4 regions of the Marinomonas vaga genome follow, and region 4 is predicted to be linked to each of the others. Evidence: predicted binding sites of a transcription regulator. Region 4 holds the regulator's gene; each other region holds the start of a gene.

The links. The regulator FNR, encoded in region 4, switches genes on or off when oxygen is low (the NO sensors DNR and NnrR bind a similar motif). The targets are predictions, from matches to a motif close to TTGATNTANATCAA.
Region 1: a site for FNR is predicted at 2,017-2,030, ahead of ACZ5DR_RS07275 (histone deacetylase family protein). Genes of this name have one in related genera too.
Region 2: a site for FNR is predicted at 1,216-1,229, ahead of ACZ5DR_RS17445 (cytochrome ubiquinol oxidase subunit I). Genes of this name have one in related genera too.
Region 3: a site for FNR is predicted at 1,771-1,784, ahead of ACZ5DR_RS12275 (cytochrome ubiquinol oxidase subunit I). Genes of this name have one in related genera too.

Annotation. Positions count from the first base shown of each region.
Region 1 is NZ_AP043903.1:1,561,976-1,565,120, forward strand. Features, by position in the region: gene ACZ5DR_RS07270 (bifunctional acetate--CoA ligase family protein/GNAT family N-acetyltransferase) at 1-1,803, opposite strand, end outside; gene ACZ5DR_RS07275 (histone deacetylase family protein) at 2,055-2,978, shown strand; gene ACZ5DR_RS07280 (TRAP transporter permease) at 3,042-3,145, opposite strand, start outside.
Region 2 is NZ_AP043903.1:3,714,761-3,717,905, reverse strand. Features, by position in the region: gene hisA (phosphoribosylformimino-5-aminoimidazole carboxamide ribotide isomerase) at 1-629, opposite strand, end outside; gene arfB (alternative ribosome rescue aminoacyl-tRNA hydrolase ArfB) at 759-1,172, shown strand; gene ACZ5DR_RS17445 (cytochrome ubiquinol oxidase subunit I) at 1,381-2,958, shown strand; gene cydB (cytochrome d ubiquinol oxidase subunit II) at 2,960-3,145, shown strand, end outside.
Region 3 is NZ_AP043903.1:2,604,313-2,607,457, forward strand. Features, by position in the region: gene cydB (cytochrome d ubiquinol oxidase subunit II) at 1-131, opposite strand, end outside; gene ACZ5DR_RS12275 (cytochrome ubiquinol oxidase subunit I) at 131-1,537, opposite strand; gene ACZ5DR_RS12280 (ATP-binding protein) at 1,910-3,145, shown strand, end outside.
Region 4 is NZ_AP043903.1:3,325,979-3,329,123, reverse strand. Features, by position in the region: gene ttcA (tRNA 2-thiocytidine(32) synthetase TtcA) at 1-398, shown strand, start outside; gene ACZ5DR_RS15690 (YfaZ family outer membrane protein) at 411-974, shown strand; gene ACZ5DR_RS15685 (adenine phosphoribosyltransferase) at 1,042-1,584, opposite strand; gene fnr (fumarate/nitrate reduction transcriptional regulator Fnr) at 1,612-2,373, opposite strand; gene hemN (oxygen-independent coproporphyrinogen III oxidase) at 2,404-3,145, opposite strand, start outside.

The sequences.
Region 1 (3,145 bases), 1.8 Mb from region 4:
TAATGTGGCGCTCACATCCGCAAAGATACTGCCGCTGTCATGGATCCGCACATCCGCCAAGGACAGGCTTTCAAATTCCGGTAGCTCGCACACCATGGTGGAGAAGCTGCGCAGTAGGTCTTCCAGCTCGAAGGATTCTTCCACCGAGGGAAAGGCCCGGTGGATCAAATCTTTCGCCAAGATGGTGTTCAAGGGCGGTAGGGCGACGGCTTCCGTTTGGTGGTGCCACTGGTTTGCCCCTTCCAAAGACAAGCCAATCGCTGGCCCAAATACGGGGTCTCGAAAGGCACGTAGATGTATGGGCGCTTGCAGCACATAGTTGGCTTGGCGACGAGCGATTAAACGGAAGTTGAATAAGTCAAAAACGCCCTTTAAATCTTCAGCACTGGGGGAAGTGTTCCCTGCTTTGATCAAGTCTTTTAGCTGGGCTCTGGCGGCAGCCACATCAATGTTAAATCGGAAAGCGTGGCTATCAGGTGTTTGCTTTGCGAGTAGCTGGTTGCGCTGGAATTGCTCGAGGAATTGGAAACCTTCAATGGCCGCTTCTGGGGTTCTAAACGTAGGGATACCTGCCTCGTTAATGCGTGTGCGCATGGCCACCATGTGCCCGCCCCCTAGCATACATACCATTACCAGCTTCTTTTGCTTCTTATGGAGTTGGAGGACTTGATCGTACAAGGAGGCAATGTTGATCAGGGCGGTGGGACTGAGCATTAACAGAACGGCACCACATTCTTTATCCTGCAGTGCGGTGTTCGCCAGCTCCACAAACAAATCTGCGTCACAGCTGGCCCAAGCAGTGGTAATGCGGCCAACGCTGCCACGGCCTGCCATAGTGGTTTCAAGCTGGTTTCGCAGTGACTCGCTGGGGGTCAACAAGCTGACGTTGAGCTCTTCTGCCCGCTGGGCGGCGAGTTCCCCTGGGCCAGCCCCGTTGCCAATGACCATTAGAGAGCCGCCTTTGACCCGTCGAGCATTGGTCATGACCGATGCTGCAGCGACTAAATCATTTAACCGACGACCACGTACCGCGCCTGTTCGACTTAGGGCTGCGTCTAATACGCGAGGATCGGCCCCTACATTGTGTTCGGTGACCACGGCCACGGGTTTGGATCGGCTGGCCGCACGCAAACTGCTCAAAAAGCGTGTGGTGGAGCCAATCTTTTGTAAGTACATCAAGATGGATTGGCTCTCGAAGTCGTTAGATAGGAAGTCGAGTATTTGGGATGGCATCACATCCACCGGACTGCCCATGGACACCACCTGTGAAAAGCCAATACCCTGCCAAGTGGCCCAGTCCACAAGAGCGCTGGCCACTGTGCCTGATTGAGACAAGAGGGCAAGGCGTCCCGCTAATGGCTGAGTAAGGCCAAGCCATGCAGAGAAGCCTTGTTTAGGGCGGCAAATACCAAAACTGTTGGGGCCCATTAAGCGAACGTTGTGCTGGCGGGCGGCTTTTTGGATGTCATCTGGTGATTCATGGGTGCCCGTTAAGACTAATAAAGCAGCAATACCTGCGTCGCCGCATTGTTCAATGAGGGAGACCAAAGGGGTGTTAGTTTCCCCCGCTAATATGGCTAGGTCTGGCGTTTTTTGTATGTCATTCAAGTGCTTGATATGGTCAAACGGCAAAGTGCCCACAGCGTCGTCTGGACGCACGCCCAAAAGGGTCGTCACGCCACGGCGCCCACCATAGGACAGGGCGCGAAGCACTGCCAAGAGCAGCGGACTTTGGCCATCTTCCCCCGTGAAGACTAAGATGGAAGATGGCGCCAGCAAAGGTTGCAGAGCGTGTTGGGGCATGCAAGTGTCTCCCTGAGTAGCCTGTAGCGAACGTCTCGGCGATAGGGCCTTCGCTCAACGACAGAGAATGCACAGTTTCTTTAGCAGTCTAGACCAATGTCGGATAGGCTGCTGATATGGATGTGTGGCTTCATATGACTGACAGGCTTTGTTGAAGCCTAGATACATAGTAGCCTTGTATCAATCGACATTGAATAACAATAACAGACACCCTTGATCTGGGTGAACAGTTTAGACAATCGGACCTGCTAATGACCACTGCCTATGTGACGCATCCCTTGTGCGAAGCGCATCAACTGGGAGCCGACCACCCAGAATCACCAGAACGTTTAGAAGCGATTCAGAACCGACTCATCGCAGGGCAACTGATGGACTTCCTACGCTGGCGTGAAGCCCAAGAGGTGACCTTAGAGCAACTCAATGACACCCACGATCCTGATTATGTGGCGTCTATTTTTGCTAAGGCGCCAGCAGAGGGCCATGTGGAATTGGATCAAGAAACATTAATGATGCCAAATACCCTAGATGCTGCTCTGCGGGCCTCTGGTGCCGTGGTACAAGCGGTCGATATGGTCATGTCTGGGGAAGTGGAAAATGCCTTCTGTTCGGTACGTCCCCCGGGTCACCATGCGGAGTACGACCGTGCCATGGGCTTTTGTTTGTTTAACAACATTGCTGTGGGGGCGCGACATGCCCTCAATCAATATGGGGTGCAGCGCATCGCCATCATTGATTTTGATGTACACCATGGCAATGGTACCGAAAACATCTTTCAAGCCAGTCCCAATGTGCTGTACGCCTCCAGTTATCAATACCCATTGTTTCCCTACCCAGACCCCGGCGCATCCCATGACAATATTGTTCACATGCCATTAGAAAAGGGCTCCAAAGGGGAAGATTTTCGTCGTGCCTACGAGGCAGAGTTATTCGAAAAACTTGAAGCCTTTGCGCCAGAATTGATTATGATTTCAGCTGGGTTTGATGGGTTAGCAGAGGACCCCATGGGGCAGTTGCGCCTGCGGGAAAGTGACATTGTTTGGCTAACGGAAAAGCTCATGGATGTGGCGGCTCGCCATAGCCAAGGTCGTATTATTTCTGTGTTGGAAGGTGGTTATAACGCTGATGCCTTAGGTCGGGCTGTGTTTAGCCATTTAAAGGTACTGACCCAGTTGTAATGGTTGTCGTGAAGCGAACATAAAAAAGGGAGCTAATCAGCTCCCTTTTTTTGTGTGGCCTTTTTAGGCGATTGCTTGGCGGCGTTTGCGGCTGAGAATAAACAGACCAATAAACAACACCAAACCAGCACTGTCGATGAGAATATTGTGATGTGGCCAAAGCATAA
Region 2 (3,145 bases), 390 kb from region 4:
CGGGCTCCGCCAGCATAGGTGACGTCTACTGGACAGCCTTGACCCAACAGGGTTACGAGACGTTCATCAATGCCTGCTTGTAGGCCTTCAACGTCCGCCGCATGGATCAAAAACTCATCGCAATGATCCGCCAGCTCCACTAAATTGTCTAAGTTGACTTCCGTTGATGTAATGGTTTGCCAGCGATCTGTGGCGATAAACCAGCTTTCACCAACACGGCGGCAACTTAAATCCAACACCAAACGTTCAGTACCTGTTTCTCGTTTAATCTTATCGAGGCGATCCCAAGAGAATTCACCGTCTTCAAACAGATAAGAGGTCACGATAACATGGGAGGCTCCTGCTTCGAGGAATTCTGCTGCGTTCTTTTTGGTAACGCCGCCGCCGTACTGTAACCCATTGGGGTAAGCGCGCAGTGCACTGAGTGCCTCCAGCTTGTTTTCCTTATCTTTCCCAAGTGCAATAACATGGCCGCCCTTTAATTCATGATCACGGTATAAGCTGGCGTAGTAGGCCGCATCGTAGTCACTGATAAAGTTCTCTTGGGCTCCGTTGTCATTCAAACTACCTCCGACAATCTGTTTAACTTTGCCTTGGTGTAGGTCGATGCATGGGCGAAATAGGGTCACTGATGGCTCCATTTGTTTGTCATAAGGAAGCGGATTGTAGCGGAGTTGAGAAAAGAAGCGAAGGGTTGACCCTTGAGAATGATCAAGCTGGTATAATGTTCGCTATTCCCAAAACCGAATGGACAATTAATGAGTGTAGTTCTATCTAATCAAGTGAGTATACCCGATGACGAAATAGAGCTGACTGCTATTAGAGCTCAAGGAGCGGGTGGTCAAAACGTCAATAAGGTATCCAGTGCCATTCATCTCAGGTTTGATATTTCTCAGTCGTCTTTGCCTGAGGCCTATAAAGAGAAGCTTCTGAGCCTGAGTGATAGCCGTTTAACAAAAGACGGTCAGCTGATTATCAAGGCACAGCAGTTTCGTACCCAAGAGGCGAATCGAGAAGACGCATTGCAGCGCCTGAAAGATATAATCCTGACGGCCATGACGCCGCAAAAAGTGCGCCGTGCTACCAAACCCACCAAAAACTCCCAACGTCGTAGACTGGATCAAAAAAAACAGCGCGGACAAATCAAAAGCCAAAGGCAAGCTAAGTGGTAACCCACCACAAATATTAGTTTGTTTGCACTATTAGCGATATTTATTGATCTATCGCAATACCCTCCTGACTCAGCTCATTAATAATGGGCACCAATGCTAGACATAGACTTTGTGAATGCTTAGCAAATCGTGGCGACCTAACAAATAAGAGCACGAACCAGTGCCTCAAAATGCCGCCGTCATCTCACGTTAGACATGGGTTTCAATCATGATCAATGAAGCAGTTGTAGAGCTCTCGCGATTACAGTTTGCGCTAACGGCCATGTACCACTTTTTGTTCGTACCACTGACCTTAGGCCTTTCTTTCTTGCTCGCTATTATGGAGTCTGTTTACGTCATCACAGGTAAACAGGTTTATAAGGATATGGTGCGCTTTTGGGGCAAGTTGTTTGGTATCAACTTCGCACTAGGTGTTACCACAGGTCTGACTATGGAGTTCCAATTCGGGACTAACTGGTCTTACTACTCTCACTACGTAGGCGATATTTTCGGTGCGCCTTTGGCGATCGAAGGTCTGATGGCGTTCTTCTTAGAATCAACCCTAGTGGGTTTGTTCTTCTTTGGCTGGGACCGCTTGAGCAAAGTGAAACACCTAATGGTGACCTGGTTGGTGGCCTTGGGTTCTAACCTTTCTGCCCTGTGGATTTTGATTGCCAACGGCTGGATGCAAAACCCAGTAGGCTCTGAGTTTAATTACCAAACCATGCGTATGGAGTTGGTAGACTTTGGTGCGCTACTGCTAAACCCAGTTGCTCAGGTGAAATTTGTTCACACTGTCTCTGCAGGCTATGTAACCGGTGCGGTCTTTGTGCTGGTGGTATCCAGCTACTACTTGCTTAAAAATCGTGACCTTGCGTTTGCTCGTCGTTCTTTCGCCATCGCTTCTGCGTTCGGTTTAGCGTCTGTGTTGAGCGTTATCATCCTAGGGGATGAATCAGGCTACGAGCTAGGGGAAGTGCAGCGCGTGAAACTCGCGGCAGTTGAGGCAGAGTGGGAAACTCACGAGGCACCAGCCCCCTTTACCATCATTGGTTTCCCTAATCAGGAACTGGAAGAAACCGAGTTTGCATTGCAAATCCCTGGTTTGATGGGCTTGATTGCAACACGTTCTTTGGACGAAGAAGTGGTCGGTCTAAAAGACCTTAAAGAATACCACCGACAACGCATCATCAATGGTATCTATGCGAATCAGCTACTAGCGGATTTGCGAGCCGGAAATGATGATCCTCAATTGATCGAAAACTTTGAAAAAGTAAAAGACGATTTGGGCTATGGACTGCTGGTAACAGCCTTTACCGAAGATCTAGATAATGTCACTCCAGAGCAATTGGATATGGCGGTAGAGTACTCCATTCCTAAGGTGGCGCCTTTGTTCTGGTCATTCCGCATCATGGTGGCAGCAGGCTTCTTGATGTTGGTTGTGTTTGCAGCGGCTTTCTACCAAAACGCTCGTCGACGTATCGGTCAAAACCGCTTGTTCCTAAAAGCCATTATGCTCACCTTGCCATTACCATGGATTGCCTGTGAAACAGGTTGGTTTGTGGCCGAATATGGCCGTCAGCCTTGGGCGATTGGTGAAGTGCTTCCAGTACATGTGGCGGTTTCTAACCTCACTACAGGTCAAATCTGGCTGTCTATGGGCTTGATGACTGCTTTGTACACTGTGTTCTTAATTGCAGAAATGTATCTGATGATTCGTTTTGCAAAACAAGGTCCTTCTAGCCTGCATACCGGCCGTTATGCCTTAGAAAAAGAAACAGATCAGTTGAAAGGTCAGGAGGTTTAAGATGGATTACGAAGTATTAAAAGTCATCTGGTGGCTACTGGTCGGCGTTCTGCTGATTGGTTTTGCCATCACCGACGGGTTTGATATGGGTGTGGGCAGCTTGCTTAACGTTGTCTCTAAGGACGATGCTGAGCGTCGCGTGATGATTAACTCGATTGCCCCTCACTGGGATGGTAACCAAGTTTGG
Region 3 (3,145 bases), 720 kb from region 4:
AGATGATCACGCTCTCCCTCTCGATCAAACCATGGGTAGAGAATCCCCACCCCTAGGTCAAAACCGTCCAGAAGCACATACATGAGCACGGCAAAACCAAGTAGCAAGAAATAAAACAGTATCAGATCCATTACTTTTCTCCGTCTTCATGTTTCAGGTTTTTGACCCAAGCAAGGGCGTAGCCAGGGGCTTTCATGCCGACTAATTGTTGCTCAAGGTTGGCCATAGATGGGGGGCCTTTTTTAATCAACTTACGCATAAAGTAGAGATAAACCCCAAACAGTAAACTGTAGATCACCACAAAGCCGATGAGGGTAAAGAGCACCCGCTCCGCGGGCAGAGGGGAAACCACTTCACTGGTGCGTACCAGGTTATAGACCAGCCAAGGTTGGCGGCCAATTTCCACCACATACCAGCCCGCGAGGACCGATATCACCCCAGACGGAGTAAAGAGCATTAAGGACGTTAAAAAGAACTTGTTTTGGAACAGGGTGCCACGCTTACGTAACCAAAGCGCAAGCACCGCTAAGCCAATCATGCCTACTCCTAGGCCAACCATGACTCGAAAGGACCAAAACACCATGGGCACATTAGGTCGGTCTTCTGGGGGCACGGCCTTTAAGCCTTGTACTGCACCGTCCATAGAATGGGTAAGGATCAAGCTGCCAAGGTGAGGAATACCCACTTCGTAGTCGTTAGACTCGGTTTCCATGTTTGGCATGGCAAATAGCAGCAGGGGCACATTTTCTTCTTGTGCAGGCCAAATACCTTCCATCGCTGCAAGCTTAGTGGGTTGGTACTCTTTGACGGCTAAACCATGTTGATCACCGATAAAAGCTTGTAGTGGGGTTAACACCAGCGCGATCCACATGGTCATAGACAGACCTTTTTTGGCGAAATCCACATGTTGTTTTTTGCGTAGATAATAGGCACAGACACCGGCCACAACAAAGGTCGCTGTGATAAAGGACGCCAACAGCATGTGGGTGAAGCGATAGGGCATGGAGGGATTAAAAATCACCTCAAACCAATCCGCCACGTGGAACTGCCCATCCACAATGGTGTAGCCCTGAGGGGTCTGCATCCAAGAGTTCGCCACAATGATCCAAAACGCAGAAATCCAAGTACCAATGGCAACGATCACGGTTGAGAAAAAATGTACCTTACGGCCTACGCGCTGCCAGCCAAATAACATGACGCCTAAAAAGCCAGCTTCCAGAAAGAAAGCGGTTAATACTTCATAGGCCATTAAAGGGCCGAGCACTGGTCCGACAATATCGGAGAATTTAGAGAAGTTGGTGCCGAATTCATAGGACAAAACAATGCCTGACACCACGCCCATACCGAAGGTGATGGCAAAAGGTTTTATCCAGAACTTAGCCAGTTGTAAGTATCTTGGGTTATGGGTTTTGAGCCATAGACCTTCCCAGATGGCGATCAAGGTCGCTAAGCCAATGGTGATGCTGGGAAAAATAATATGGAAGCTCACCGTAAACGCAAATTGCATTCGGGAGAGCAGGGCTGTATCGAGTTCCATAAGGGTATCCGTATAAAACGTTATAGGGGCATGTCCCCTGAAAATGATTGAACGATTGCTTATTACTGGCCTCGGTCTATCCGTTACGCACCTTGATGGCTCCTAGCCAGCGGCGAAATGCCAATGGCGTGATGGCTAAGGCAATGATGCTGAACAATACGGCGGCATCGATTAAAAAATGGCTGACTAGCATAGGGTGTCCCTCTAAGGTTTTTTGATATAGGTCACTTTGATTGACCTATAGCAACCCATGTGCCAGAAAATAATAAAATTTAAGTGTTTGATTTTATTGGTTTTTAAATAATATTTGATCGGGGTGTAAACTAAGTTTACGATTGTTGGACGAATTGTGGTGTAAACGAGGTTTACGTTTTGACGTTATTTATTGCGTTTGAGATAGCCATCTGGGTCACCAGTGTTTGTGGTGTTTTGGTGGGGGCGTGGTTGGTCTGGCGCGGGCGAAAGCAAGGAGATCTAAAAGCGCTGGCGGGTTTTGCTGTGATGATGGCCCTTTGGTGTTTTGGACATTTAGCTCTGTTTCATAACTTACAAACCCTAGGCATGGTGTTACTGCTGGCGAATCCACTGATGCCTACTTTTTTCCTGCATTTCGCTATTTTGTTCGTCAATGAAGGGGCCGCATGGCGGCCTTGGCTGTCCATTATCGCCCGTAATATGGGATGGATTTATGCCACCAGTGTCTTGATCGTACTCTTAAGTATTTGGGGCGGAGCCGGTGATACGGTGGCCTTGATGGGCGGTCGCCCTTTCTTTGTCTTTAATGAATTAGGGGCGGTCAACCTAGGCTACACCATTTTCATTGGTGTACTGGGACATGGGGTTTTGTTGCTGGGGTGGCGCCAGCATACGGGGAATAAAAAACGCTCGATTTTGGCTATGTTTGGGGTGGCGGCTTGGGGGTTGCTGCTTGCGACCAGCTTTGTGTTTCCTTCGTTTGGTATCAATGTTTTCCCTTACCCCATGTTATTACTCCCAAGCTACCTGCTGTTGTTGGTTTATGGGGTAGTGCGTTATCAGATCCTAGATGTGAACCGATTTGCTAACCGTGCCTTGCTTGCCCTTGCCATGATGTTGGTGATCTTGTGTGTGATCGCTGTATTTGGCACTTTGTCTGGCCGATTTGGTTTGCAGGCGCTGACCACTGTGCCTGTTTGGCAACTGTGGCTATATTCCTTGGTGGTGTTGCTGGTTGCGGCCACGGTTTATCCCTGGTTGCGTCGTGTGACTGAGCGTTTGGTGTTTCCTGGTGCGGTCTTGAACGAAAGTGTTCTAGAGAGCTGGAACCTTGAGTTAAACAAAGCGGAATCTTGGTCCGACTTATTGAACCAAGGGGGGCAATTGTTAGCTCACCATTTGCGTCAGCCAGTCGGTATCTATATGCAAGATTCAGACGCTTCAGAACCCCTCTACTTGTCAGTCGAAAAGACGGCTAATGGCTGGTATGTGCAGCCAAGCCAAACGGAAGACCTGAGTCCCGGTATGCGTCTCACCTTAGAGGTGTTCAGTTCTATTTTTGCGACTAAGTGTGCCGCTTTAGAACGCTCTTTAGCCCTAGCGGAAGCAGAACGTAAGCGCTTAGACGAGCAG
Region 4 (3,145 bases):
ATCACCGAGATGACATTTTAGAAACCATGTTTTTAAATATGTTTTTTGGTGGTAAATTGAAATCCATGCCTCCCAAGTTATTAAGTGATGACGGCAAACATATTGTGATTCGCCCCTTGGCCTACTGTAAAGAGTCAGATATTGAGGAATACTCTTTACTAAAGGCTTTCCCTATTATCCCTTGCAATCTTTGTGGGTCTCAGGAAAATCTACAGAGACAAGTTGTTAAAGAGATGTTGCAAGGTTGGGAAAAACAACACCCAGGACGATTAGACACAATGTTCTCCGCAATACAGAATGTTGTGCCATCTCATTTGGCAGATACCGAACTGTTTGATTTTAAAAGTCTTAAACAGTCGGAAGACGCTTTAAAACGTTTAAATATAATTTCGCTCTAAAAAGGATGCAGAATGTCGATTAAGAAAATACTGCCATTGGCTCTAGGTGCTGCCGTAGCCGCTCAAGCAAGCGCAAACACATTTGAAGGTTCTCTTTCAAACGAAGCGGTTAAAGCTGACGTGAGTATCGATCGAGGCTCATACTTCCTTGATGCTGGTGGTATGTACCATACCGACGACGGTAAATATGGTTACATTGGTGCCCATATTGAAGATAAAGATACAGCGAAAGATTACCCACTTCAGATTGGTATTGGGGCTCGCTTGTTGGCGGTTGATACTGAAGTAGGGGACAACGATGATGGTGTTGCAGTGGGACTAGGTGGCTTCTACCGTTACACATTCCCTAAGGCAAACCGTTTCAGCGTTTATGGCTCCCTATACTACTCTCCTCAAGTATTATCGTTCCAAAACATTGAAAACATGTACCAGGCTGAGATCCGAGGTGAGTACCGTACTTTGCGTAATGCTCTTGTGTTTGTCCGCTACGGCCTAACCAATGTCGATTTGGATGACTACTCTTCTGATGCTGAAATGAACAAAAGCATCGGAATTGGTGTGGTAACTTACTTCTAAATCCTTTTGAGAGATCAAAAAAAGGTGGCCAATGGCCACCTTTTTTATTGTCCCTAGGAAGGGAAAGCTATTCGCCTTCAAAGGCACATAATGCAAAGACAGGCACTTCAAGTTCCTGTATTTTAGCGCTACCACCTAGATCAGGAAGATCAATGATAGAGGCTACTTCTTTAATTGTAGCGCCTTGCTGACGAAGCAGAGACATGGCTGCGATCAAGGTGCCACCTGTTGCAATAAGATCATCAAACAATAGAACATTGGCGCCTTCAGATACGGCATCTTCTTGAATCTCCAGCTCTGCGCTGCCGTATTCAAGGTCATAGCTCTGGGAGATCGTTTTGCCTGGCAACTTGCCTTTTTTACGAACAAGTACCAAAGGTTTGCGTAGCTCGTAAGCCAACACAGATGCGATCAAAAAGCCTCGTGCATCAATACAAGCAATGTGAGTGATGTCTGAGTCAATGTAACGGTGAACATAGGCATCCACGACCATTCTCATCCCTTTCGGGTTGGTGAAGATGGGAGTAATGTCGCGGAAGCTGATACCTGGCTTTGGCCAGTCTTCGACCGTGCGAATCAGCGACTTAAAGTAAAAGTCATCAAAGAGCATGAAGTAAAACCTTAACTGTTTGGTTAATTAAGCGTGCTCGATCTTACCACACTCTTCCACAACACCGACAAGTTTCTCCATCTCTGGCAGATCGACAATGGTAATTTCTTTGCCGTCCACATCAATCAGCCCATTTTTTTGGAAGCGTGTCATCACACGGCTCACTGTTTCAACAGCTAATCCAAGGTAGTTACCAATCTCACTTCGTGACATGGAAAGACGGAAAGAGGTGGCAGAGTAACCGCGCTTTTTAAAACGATGGGAAAGGTTCATCAAGAATGAAGCGACTTTTTCATCCGCATTTTTCTTGCCAAGTAACACCATCATTTGTTGGTCGTCACATATCTTACGACTCATCAAACGAAAGATCTGATGTTTCAAGGACGGAATTTGCGCTGTTAATTGCTCCAAGTGAGCGAATGGAATTTCACAGACTGTCGTTGTTTCTAATGCTTTTGCAGATACAGGGTATGTGTTGTTATCAATGCCACTTAAACCCAATAATTCGCTAGGGCAATAAAACCCTGTTATTTGTTCTTCACCGGTATTAGTAATATTGAATGTCTTAAGTGTGCCAGTACGCACAGCAAACACAGAGTCGAATTCCTGACCTTGGCGAAAGAGTAATTCACCTTTTTTAAGCGGTCGCTTACGTTCAATAATCTGATCTAAGCGGTTTACGTCTTCGTCAGCCAAGGCAATTGGCAAACAAAGGGCGCTTAAACTGCAATTCTGACATTGCGATGTCAATTTACTATTGAAACGAGTATTTGCGTTGATAACAGACATTGGACTCTCCCTGAGCTCGATCGGGCGTTATTATATGACTTTAGAAAATGATGCGTTTTCGTTGATATATTGGTCAAAAGCCATGCACACACAGCGCACTAGTAATCGACCAATCTCATTAATTTGGATGGTAACGCCGTCATCACTTTTCGTGATTGTCAGGACGCCATCTTCCTCCAGCGCTGCTAGCCTGTCTAGTTCAGTTTGGAAATATTCACAAAAACTAACATTAAATTCAGACTCCACCATGCTGCTGGAAATATAGTTGTGACAAAGCAACTGCATGATCACAAAATGTCGGATACGATCGTCTTGGTGACTAATATAGCCTTTCATAATGGCTAATTGACCATTCTCAATACTGTTTTGATACAGCGAAAGATCCGTATGGTTTTGAAAGTAAGCCCCATCAATTTGACTAATACCAGAGACACCAAATGCAAGCAGGTCGGTTTCTGCGTGGGTGGTATAACCTTGGAAATTGCGTTGCATATGACCCTGCTGCTGAGCAATCGTTAGAGGGTCGCTGGGCTTAGCAAAATGATCCATGCCTATATAAACGTAGCCAGCTCCCGTGAGCTTTTCAATGGTATATTTTAATAATGTAAGTTTTTGATCGGGTGATGGTAGATCAGCATCTAGAATTCGCTTTTGTGGCGCAAATCTATTTGGTAAGTGGGCATAATTAAATACTGAGATCCTATCAGGAGATAATGCGATGACTTGATCTAAGGTTTTATCAAAACCTTCTAAAGTTTGTTTTGGTAGGCCA